DNA from 3 places in the Propionispora vibrioides genome. Region 1 is predicted to be linked to each of the others. Evidence: riboswitches for the same ligand, from Rfam matches in the RefSeq annotation. Region 1 holds a riboswitch; each other region holds the start of a gene.
The links. Region 1 has a riboswitch for S-adenosylmethionine ahead of BMW43_RS12955 (trans-sulfuration enzyme family protein). Riboswitches for the same ligand answer to the same signal wherever they lie in the genome.
Positions count from the first base shown of each region.

Region 2: another riboswitch for S-adenosylmethionine. It lies ahead of metK (methionine adenosyltransferase); the one in region 1 lies ahead of BMW43_RS12955 (trans-sulfuration enzyme family protein).
Region 3: another riboswitch for S-adenosylmethionine. It lies ahead of BMW43_RS07050 (methionine ABC transporter ATP-binding protein); the one in region 1 lies ahead of BMW43_RS12955 (trans-sulfuration enzyme family protein).

Region 1 covers NZ_FODY01000016.1:20,756-24,035, reverse strand. The annotation lists gene BMW43_RS12960 (zinc-binding dehydrogenase) at 382-1,425, shown strand; SAM riboswitch class I at 1,492-1,594, shown strand; gene BMW43_RS12955 (trans-sulfuration enzyme family protein) at 1,819-2,961, shown strand.
Region 2 covers NZ_FODY01000001.1:147,073-150,352, reverse strand. The annotation lists gene gmk (guanylate kinase) at 1-42, shown strand, start outside; gene rpoZ (DNA-directed RNA polymerase subunit omega) at 67-273, shown strand; gene coaBC (bifunctional phosphopantothenoylcysteine decarboxylase/phosphopantothenate--cysteine ligase CoaBC) at 284-1,510, shown strand; SAM riboswitch class I at 1,565-1,665, shown strand; gene metK (methionine adenosyltransferase) at 1,729-2,922, shown strand; gene priA (primosomal protein N') at 3,033-3,280, shown strand, end outside.
Region 3 covers NZ_FODY01000006.1:84,109-87,388, reverse strand. The annotation lists gene BMW43_RS07055 (methionine ABC transporter permease) at 1-407, opposite strand, end outside; gene BMW43_RS07050 (methionine ABC transporter ATP-binding protein) at 376-1,434, opposite strand; SAM riboswitch class I at 1,507-1,609, opposite strand; gene BMW43_RS07045 (YerC/YecD family TrpR-related protein) at 1,814-2,119, shown strand; gene hisZ (ATP phosphoribosyltransferase regulatory subunit) at 2,161-3,280, shown strand, end outside.

The sequences.
Region 1 (3,280 bases):
TTTGTGTTACTGCAGAAAACCGCTCTTGAATCCGGCTTCCTGTACAACAAAAAAGACCATACGCACAGCGTATGATCTCCGGTTTCCATTGAACGGTTAACCATATAGGCAGGGATTATTTTCTTTTAAAGTATGGTTTGATCATATACTATTTTTACAGGATCGTCAATTATAAAAATGTTTGGAGCAACAAGTTGCGCACCCATAGTCTGGCGGTGCCAGCAAGGAGTTTTTCTTGACAAAATCTCTTCAGACTTTATAATGGTAAGTAAAAAGAATGCGTTTGCTGATCAGAGCTACTGAAGGCTGCGATAATCCTAGTGGGATTGTCCTGGCCTTTTTTTATTTTTACATTCATAGCGGATTAAGGGAGTGGTATGGGTGAGAGCATTGGTAAAACGGGAAACCGGCTATGGCCATTTACAGGTAGTGGATAAACAGGAACCGGAGCCCGGTCCGGGGCAGGTAAAAATCAAGGTGGCGTACGCCGCCATCTGTGGCACTGATTTACATACTTATGAGGGGAAATACAAAGTAGCCGTGCCGGTAGCGCTGGGACACGAATTTTCCGGGGAAATCAGCGCTCTCGGCGCAGGAGTTGCCGGTTTTCAGGTGGGTGACCGGGTGACGGCGGAAACAACAGCAGCAGCCTGTGGTGAATGCCGGTATTGCCAAACAAAACAGTATAACCTGTGCAGCCGGCGCCAGGGGATTGGTACCCAGGTAGACGGCGCGTTTGCCGAATATCTGGTGATCCGGGCGGCAAGCGTTCATAAGCTGCCGGAGAAGGTTAGCTTTTTGGCTGCATCGATGACTGAGGCGGTGGCCTGCGCCCATCATATTGCCACCAAAGCCGGCGTGCAGCCGGGTGATGTGGCGGTGGTGCTGGGGCCAGGCCCGATCGGCCTGCTGACGGCGCAAATGGCCCGCCGGTTTGGCGCTCAGGTGATTATCGCCGGTTTGCCGCAGGATAAGGTCAGGTTGGAAAAAGCGCGGGAGGTAGGAATAACGCAGGCCGTGGATATTGAGCAGCAGGATCTGCGGCAGCTTGTGGCCGGCGCGACGGCAGGCTATGGCGCGGATATCGTGTTTGAGTGCACCGGGGCGCCGCCTTCGGTGGCTACGGGACTGGAGCTTTTGCGCAAGCAGGGAACTTACGTGCAGGCCGGAGTTTTTCCCACAGCTGAGCTGCCGGCCGACTTTGACAAGATCATTCAAAAGGAACTGAGGATTATTGGCAGCCGCAGCCAGAATCCGTTTGACTGGGAACCATCCCTTCAATTGATTAATGAAGGAGCCATAAAAACGCAGGAACTGGTTTCCCATCAATTTACGCTCGCTGAATGGGATAAGGCTTATGCGGTGATCAAACAGGGACAAGCCATAAAAGTGGTGCTGGTACCCGGGCGGGAAATGGAGGCATAACCTCTTGACAGTGATTTGCTTCTGAGGTAGAATGAAAAACAATATACATCTACATAACTTTAAATTCTCTTATTTAGAGTGGTCGAGGGACTGGCCCGATGACACCCGGCAACCGGCAGCAATGCAGTGGTGCTAACTCCAGCAGGAATGATTTCCTGGAAGATGAGGGAAGGGTATTTTATAACAGTAAAACCCCTTTCTGCGGAGAGGGGTTTTTATTATGCCGGAAGGGATAATAAAAACAGGTCTGTTTAGCCGGAAAAAACGTAATCCGGCCGCCAGCATACTGTATAATTCTACCGGTTGCCCAACAGGGCAAACAAACAGCCCGGGCACCGGGGGCTCGGCCCTGAAACCAGTCTTAGTTACGATTTTAGTTAAATGGGGGATATTATGAAACTGAGTACAAAAATAGTTCATTGCGGCGTAGGGTCCGACCCGCGCACCGGTGCGATCAGCACACCAATTTATCAAAATGCCACCTTTCGGCATCCGGCGTTAGGGGAAAGCACCGGCTATGATTATTCCCGTTCCCAGAATCCAACCAGGGAAGCGGTTGAGAAGGCTATTACAGATCTGGAAGGCGGTGCTGCCGGCTATGTCTTTGCATCAGGCATGGCCGCTGTGACGGCGGTATTATTGTTATATAAACCGGGCAGTCATTTTATCGTTACCGAAGATTGTTATGGCGGTACCTATCGCGTGTTGGACCAGATTTTCGCCAATCTGGGTTTTACGGTGAGCTTCATTGACAGCAGCAACCTGACAGAAGTCCAGGAGTCAATTCAGAAAAATACGGCGGCCATTTTAATTGAAACACCGACCAATCCGCTGATGAAAATTGCCGATATCAAAGCGATTGCCTGTATGGCGGCGCAGCGTGATATTCATACGATTGTGGATAATACTTTCTTATCCCCCTATTTCCAACAGCCCTTACTTTTAGGCGCGGACCTTGTCATCCACAGTGGGACAAAATATTTGTCAGGCCACAATGATACCGTTTGTGGTGCCGTCGTTGCCCGCACTGCGGAGCTGGGGGAACGGATACGGTTCATCCAGAACTCGACCGGCAGCATTCTGGGACCGCAGGATAGCTGGCTGCTGCTGCGGGGCATTAAAACGCTGGCTTTGCGTATGGAAAAACACAGTGCCAATGCGCTTACCATTGCTAAATGGCTGCAAACCCAGCCACAGGTCAAACAAGTCTATTATCCTGGCCTGGAAGACCATCCGGGCAAAGCCATTCAGGATGCCCAGGCTTCTGGCTATGGTGGCATGCTTTCTTTTGATGTGGCCTGTCCTTCGCTGGTTCCACAGGTGCTGTCCCGGGTCCGGCTGATTCAGTTCGCCGAAAGTCTGGGCGGCGTGGAATCTTTGATTACCTTCCCGGCTGTTCAGACACACGCCGATGTGCCGCCCGAGGTTCGGGACCGGCTGGGGGTTTCCGATTGTCTTTTGCGGTTTTCCGTAGGGATTGAGGACGTGGAAGATCTAATTGAGGATTTGCAGCAGGCGTTGCATAATGAAGGATAATGGCCGGAAGAAATGGAGCACTAGGTAACCGCTGATTAAATGAACCTGTCGGGCTGGCGAGAGATTTTTTCGACTGGCAAGGAAGTAAAACCGCAGGAATAGCGGCCCCTATTGCAAGGTTTTGCTGCCGCAGCCAGGCGGAAAAAGATCCGTCAGGACGCGCAGGGTGAATTAATCAGTGGTTACCTAATGGCAAAAAAATCTTGACATTGCCTGTCATTGGTACTATCATGTAAGTAACAAGTTGGTTTGGATGGTAGGCTGATCAGAAAAACTGAAGGCCAAAGGAGATGCTTGCTGCAGCTTCTTTGGCCTTTTT
Region 2 (3,280 bases), on a different contig from region 1:
TTGGTTAACGACGTGTGTTGCTGTAAAACAGCTGAATCGTAAATATACTAACGGAGGGAAAACCTGATGATTCATCCTTCACTTGATGTTTTGGTAGGTAAAGTGGATAGTAAATACACTCTGGTGGTGCTGGCGGCTAAACGGGCCCGTGAAATTATGGACGGCGAAGACGCTTTAGTTGACAGCAAATCCAACAAACAAGTGACCATTGCTCTGGAAGAAGTCGCAAGTGACAAGATTTCCTATGAGAGAACAAAAACAGGCATAAAATAGGAGGCACTCCATGATTGACGGGAAAAACATAGTAGTGGGAGTGAGCGGAGGTATAGCCGCCTATAAAGCCGTTGAATTGGTAAGCCGTTTGAAAAAGGCCGGTGCCACCGTCTATGTGATCATGACAAAAGCGGCCACTGAGTTTGTGACTCCCTTAACCTTCCGGGAATTGAGCGGCAACCCTGTGGCTGTTGATCTATGGAGTGAAGTCAAGCACTGGAATGTAGAACACATTGCGTTAGCCAGCACGGCTGATTTATTTGTAGTGGCGCCCGCCACGGCGAACATCATCGGCAAGGTAGCCAATGGGATTGCGGATGATATGCTTTCTACCACCATTATGGCTACGCAAGCGCCGGTGATCATGGCACCTGCTATGAACACCAATATGTACAACAATCCTTTGGTTCAGCAAAATATAGCCAAGCTTACGGCTTTGGGCTATTCCTTTATCGAACCGGCCAGCGGCATGCTGGCCTGCGGCGTAGAAGGCCAGGGCAGGCTGCCTGAGCCGGCCTGTATTGTCGATTATATTGTTGATTTTATGAAAAAGCAGCTTGCCAACCCGGCAAATCCGGTTGAAAAAAATGATTTGGTCGGGAGAAAGGTCATCGTTACGGCAGGAGGAACCAGAGAACCCTTAGATCCTGTACGCTATATCGGTAATCGCTCCAGCGGTAAAATGGGATATGCTCTGGCCGAAGCGGCAAAAGCACGGGGCGCGCAAGTGACATTGATATCCGGTCCCACTAAATTGAAGCCGCCTGAGGGTGTAGCCTATGTGCCTGTGGAGACGGCGGCAGAAATGCGTCAGGCTGTTTTGGCTGAGTACCAGGTGGCGGATATTGTTATTAAAGCGGCGGCTGTAGCTGATTATAAACCTCAGCAGGTGGCGCTGCAAAAGATAAAAAAAGCCGGCGATACGCTTACTTTAGTCCTGGAAAAAAATCCTGATATTTTATTGGAACTGGGACAACGTAAAAACCAGCAGATTCTGATCGGTTTTGCTGCTGAGACGGAGTCGCTGCTAGAGCATGCCGGCGACAAACTTATGAGAAAGAATCTGGATATGATTGTTGCCAACGATGTTACCCAGGCCGGCGCAGGCTTTAATGCAGACACGAATATCGTGAAGCTTTTGTACCGGGACGGACGGATTGAGGAAATCGCTCAAATGACGAAACGGGAGTTGGCCGATGTCATTTTCGATAAAATTCAGCAAATAGTAAAAAAATAGTTGCTTTTTCTATTTTTCTATTTTAAAATTATTTTGTTGAAAATACATATGATTTACTCATCAAGAGCAGGTTGAGGGACTGGCCCGATGAAACTGCGGCAACCGTTAGCTAGACTAAAAAGGTGCCAAATCCTGTGTTTTACACAAGATGGGAGTGACGTAGCTACTCTCCCGTTTTGGAGAGTTTTTTTATTGGTTTGTTATAAGGAGGTATTAGCATGGGAAAGCGTGTATTGTTTACGTCAGAGTCGGTAACGGAAGGACATCCGGATAAGATTGCCGATCAGATTTCCGACAGTATTCTGGATGCGATTATTGCCCAGGACCCGACGGCGAGAGTTGCCTGTGAAACGCTGGTTACTACCGGGCAGGTCCATGTGGCCGGTGAAATTACAACCAAATGTTATGTGGAGATTCCTAAGATTGTCCGCGAAGCAATTAAAGATATTGGTTATACCCGTGCCAAATTTGGGTTTGACGGAGATACCTGCGGTGTATCCATATCCATCGACGAACAGTCGCCGGACATAGCTTTAGGTGTAGATAAGGCGCTGGAGGCAAAGAAAGGTGAAATGGACAATATTGATGCCATTGGTGCCGGCGATCAGGGCATGATGTTTGGTTATGCAACCAACGAAACGGAAGAATATATGCCTCTTCCGATTTCCTTAGCTCATAAACTGGCCAAAAGGTTAACCGACATCCGTAAGAGCGGGGAAGTCGATTATCTGCGTCCTGATGGGAAAACCCAGGTTACTGTGGAATATGAAGATGGTAAGCCGGTGCGGGTGGACACTATCGTTATTTCTACACAACATGGCCCGGAAGTGGATGGCGCCACGATTGAACGGGATGTTTTGGAAAAGGTTATTAGACCAATCGTTCCCGATCATCTGCTGGATGGGGAAACAAAATATTATATCAATCCGACAGGCCGTTTCGTGGTAGGCGGACCCCAGGGTGACGCCGGTTTAACCGGACGGAAGATCATCGTTGATACTTACGGCGGGATGGCCCGTCATGGCGGCGGCGCTTTTTCCGGTAAGGACCCCACGAAGGTAGACCGTTCCGCGGCGTATGCAGCCCGCTATGTAGCCAAAAATGTGGTGGCAGCCGGTTTGGCCGATAAGTGCGAAATTCAATTGGCTTATGCTATTGGTATTGCCCATCCGGTCTCTATTATGGTGGAAACCTTCGGCACGGCTAAGATCGATGAGACTGTTATTGTCAAATTGATTGAAAAACACTTTGACCTTCGTCCGGCAGGAATTATTAATACCCTGGATTTACGCCGGCCAATTTATCGCCAAACGGCGGCTTACGGTCATTTTGGCCGTACCGATGTTGACTTACCCTGGGAACGGACGGATAAGGCAGCAGTTTTACGCCAGGCTGCTCAGATAACTCAGTAGGTCGGCAACTGTCTGTAAGAATCAGAGTATCACCACGATAGAAAATATGCCTGCTTTAAAATCTCGGAGAGGACTTGGTAAAGTCCTCTCTTTGTATGAAAGGGATACTGATGAATCGCATAGCTCAAGTGTGTGTTAATTTACCTGCCCGCAATATAGATAAAGTTTTTTCCTATGCGATTCCGGAAACGTTGCATTTTCTTGATATCGGCTGGCGGGTGGTAGTGCCTTTCGGGAGCAGAACCTATGAAGGCTTTATTGTCGCTCTGTCAGAGGAAACCTCGTCTGAATATGAAGTAAAACCGATTATTGATGTATTGGACAGCCAAGCTTGGTTTAGTGACAGCATGCTGCAAAC
Region 3 (3,280 bases), on a different contig from region 1:
TTGCGGATGATTTCAAATGGAGAGGCTCCCATGGCCTGCGCGGCTTCAACCACCCCGTAATCAACCTCTTTCAGAGCCGACTCCACAACCCGGCCGACAAAGGGAATGGCCGCCAGACTTAATGGAACGATAGCTGCATTGGTGCCGATAGAGGTGCCTGTTAATAAGCGGGTTAAGGGAATGATGGCCACCATTAAAATGATAAAGGGAGTAGAACGGGCTGCGTTTACAATACTGCCTAAAACACGGTTGATGTACAGACTTTCCAGGATGCCTCGCTTATCGGTAACAACCAGGATAACACCAAGCGGTATACCGAGCAGGGTGGAAATCAATGTGGAAACAGCAACCATATAGGTTGTGTCAAGCAGGGCTTCAAACAGCAGCATAAGCATGTCTTGGGACATAGCCGATCACCTCGCTTCCCACTTCGTGTGCCTTGGTATATTCAAGCGCCCTATGGATAGCATCCTGGTTGCCTGATAATTCAACAATTAATGTACCGAAGGAGACATTTCTGATATGATCCATATTTCCGTAAAGAATGCTTACATCGATATCAAAGCGCCGGATCATCCCGGCAATGATTGGCTCGCCGGCAGCATCGCCAATAAACGAAAGACGCAGCAACAGTTTACTGTCGGGAAGCGGTGTCCGCGAAAGGGGCATATCTTTAAAATGATCCGGCAAATCGTGATTCATGATGGTGCCGATAAATTCCTGGGTAATGGCTGCCTGGGGCTGGGTAAAGATATCCAAAATAGGTCCTTGCTCGATAATCAAACCATTTTCCATAACTGCCACCTGGTCGCAGATTTCTTTGATAACATGCATTTCGTGGGTTATGAGGACGATGGTTAATTTAAGCTCCCGGTTAATGTCCTTTAATAATTCCAAAATGGACTTGGTAGTTTGCGGGTCAAGGGCCGAAGTGGCCTCGTCGCAAAGTAATACCTTGGGGCGGTTGGCCAAAGCCCGGGCGATACCTACCCGTTGTTTTTGACCGCCGCTTAACTGTGAAGGGTATTGATCGCGTTTGTCCGATAACCCGACCAATTTTAAGAGACGGACTACCGTATCCTCAATATCCTGTTTGGCGTAGCCGGCCAATTCAAGGGGGAAAGCGATGTTGTCAAAAACCGTGCGGGAGGAGAGTAAATTAAAATGCTGAAAAATCATGCCGATTTTTTTTCGTGATTCCCTGAGTTCGTTTTCCGTTAGCTTTGTGATGTCCTGACCGTCGACGATCACTGTTCCGGCCGTAGGCTGCTCTAGACGGTTGATGCAGCGGATCAGCGTACTTTTGCCGGCGCCGCTTTTACCGATTACTCCGAAAATTTCACCAGCCTTGACTTCCAGGTTAATGCCTCGTAAAGCATGAATTTGGCCGGACTGACTGTGGTATACTTTTTCAATCCCGTTTAAACTAATCAATGGGGCTCCTTCCTTTCGCGCAAATAAAAAGATCTCTTCGCAGCGAAGAGACCAGCACATACTCTTGGGCTTCTCTCATCTGCCAGGATAAAATCCTGTAGGAATTGGCACCGTTCCTTCCGGATGGTTGCCGCGGCTTCATTGGGCCAGTCCCTCAGCCAACTCTAGATGATAAATAATATCATTCATTTTTTAAATCCTATCATGGTTTTTTGTATGTGTCAAGAAGATTGTTTGGATAATATCTTTCTTAAACGGACATTTTAATAAAGTTTTCACAGAGTAAAGAAAAAAAGGAATAAAGAAGGAAATCTATTTAGCTGCACGAATATATAATATATTGATATACAGTATGGAAAAATAAGGAGTGACACTAGCCATGCCGGTGAATCCTAAACTAAAGGATCCGTTGATTGATCAACTGTTTCAGGCTATTTTACTGTTGCAGGATGAAGAGGAGTGTTATCAGTTTTTTGAAGATGTTTCCACCATTGGGGAACTTAAGTCTCTAGCGCAGCGCTTGGAGGTTGCCCGGATGTTGCAGTTGGGGTCGACCTATGATGATATTGTGGCAAGAACAGGCGCCAGTACGGCAACCATCAGCCGCGTGAAACGCTGCCTGAATTACGGCGCCGACGGATATGGCATTGTTCTTTCGCGGCTTGACGAAAAGGGAAAAGAGTAAGTTTTTATTGAATTTATGTTGAAACGGAGTGTAACCATTTAATGAAGACAAATGAATTTGTACCGCAAATTCCTTACGGCACCAGAGATTTTTTGCCGCGGGAAGCAAAATATAAACGGATTGTGGAAGGTTCGCTGGCCGGATTATTTGCCAAGTGGGGCTATGATGAGGTGGTCACACCCACTTTTGAATATCTGGAAACTTTGTCTGCCGGCAGTGACGAGCAGATGACGCAGAATATGTTCAAGTTTTTTGATAAAAAGAATCACATTCTGGCGCTACGCCCGGATATGACTACTCCCATTGCCAGGGTGGCATCTACCCGGCTTAAAGAAAACAGTTTGCCGCTCCGCTTATTCTATTTAACCAATGTATTTCGCTATGAGCAGGCGCAGGCCGGACGGCAATGTGAATTCTATCAGGCCGGAGTAGAACTGCTGGGCGTTCCGGGACCGGCGGCCGACGCAGAAATTATTGCTTTGGCTGTACAGGCAATGAAGGATCCCGGTTTGCAAACCTTTCAGGTTAATATTGGCCAGGTGGAATTTATCAACGGAATCATGGAAGAAAGCCGCCTGACCGCCGAACAGCGCCAAAAGGTCAAGCAATGTATGGTAAATCGTAATGTGGTCGGCCTGGGAGAAATTCTGACGGCCAGCGGACTAAGCTCTGACGTTCAGGCTTTGCTGCGGCAGATTCCGCTGTTGTACGGCAAAGAAGAATTGCTGGACCAAGCCTACGCGATGGTTAAGAATCCGGTCAGCCGGGCCGCTCTAGACAACCTGTCCGATATTTACTGCCTGCTGAAAGGGTACGGTGTGGAGCAGTATGTCAATTTTGATTTAGGGATCATCCGGGATTTTGAATACTATACCGGCATGGTATTTGAAGGCTATACGCCCGGACTGGGATTTCCGCTATGCGGTGGCGGACGCTACGATAATATGGTGTCTTCCTTCGGTGTTGACTGCCCATCCACCGGCTTTGCCTTAGGAATAGAGCGGGTATTGCTGGCATTGGAACGGCAGGGTATTTCACTGGACGCTGATTTTCGTGAGTGGTATGTGGGCTGGGAAACCGGCAAACTGACGGAGGCTATTCAAAAGGCTTCTGAATTAAGAATGCAGGGGCAGTCCGTCGAACTGGCCCTATTCCCGCAGT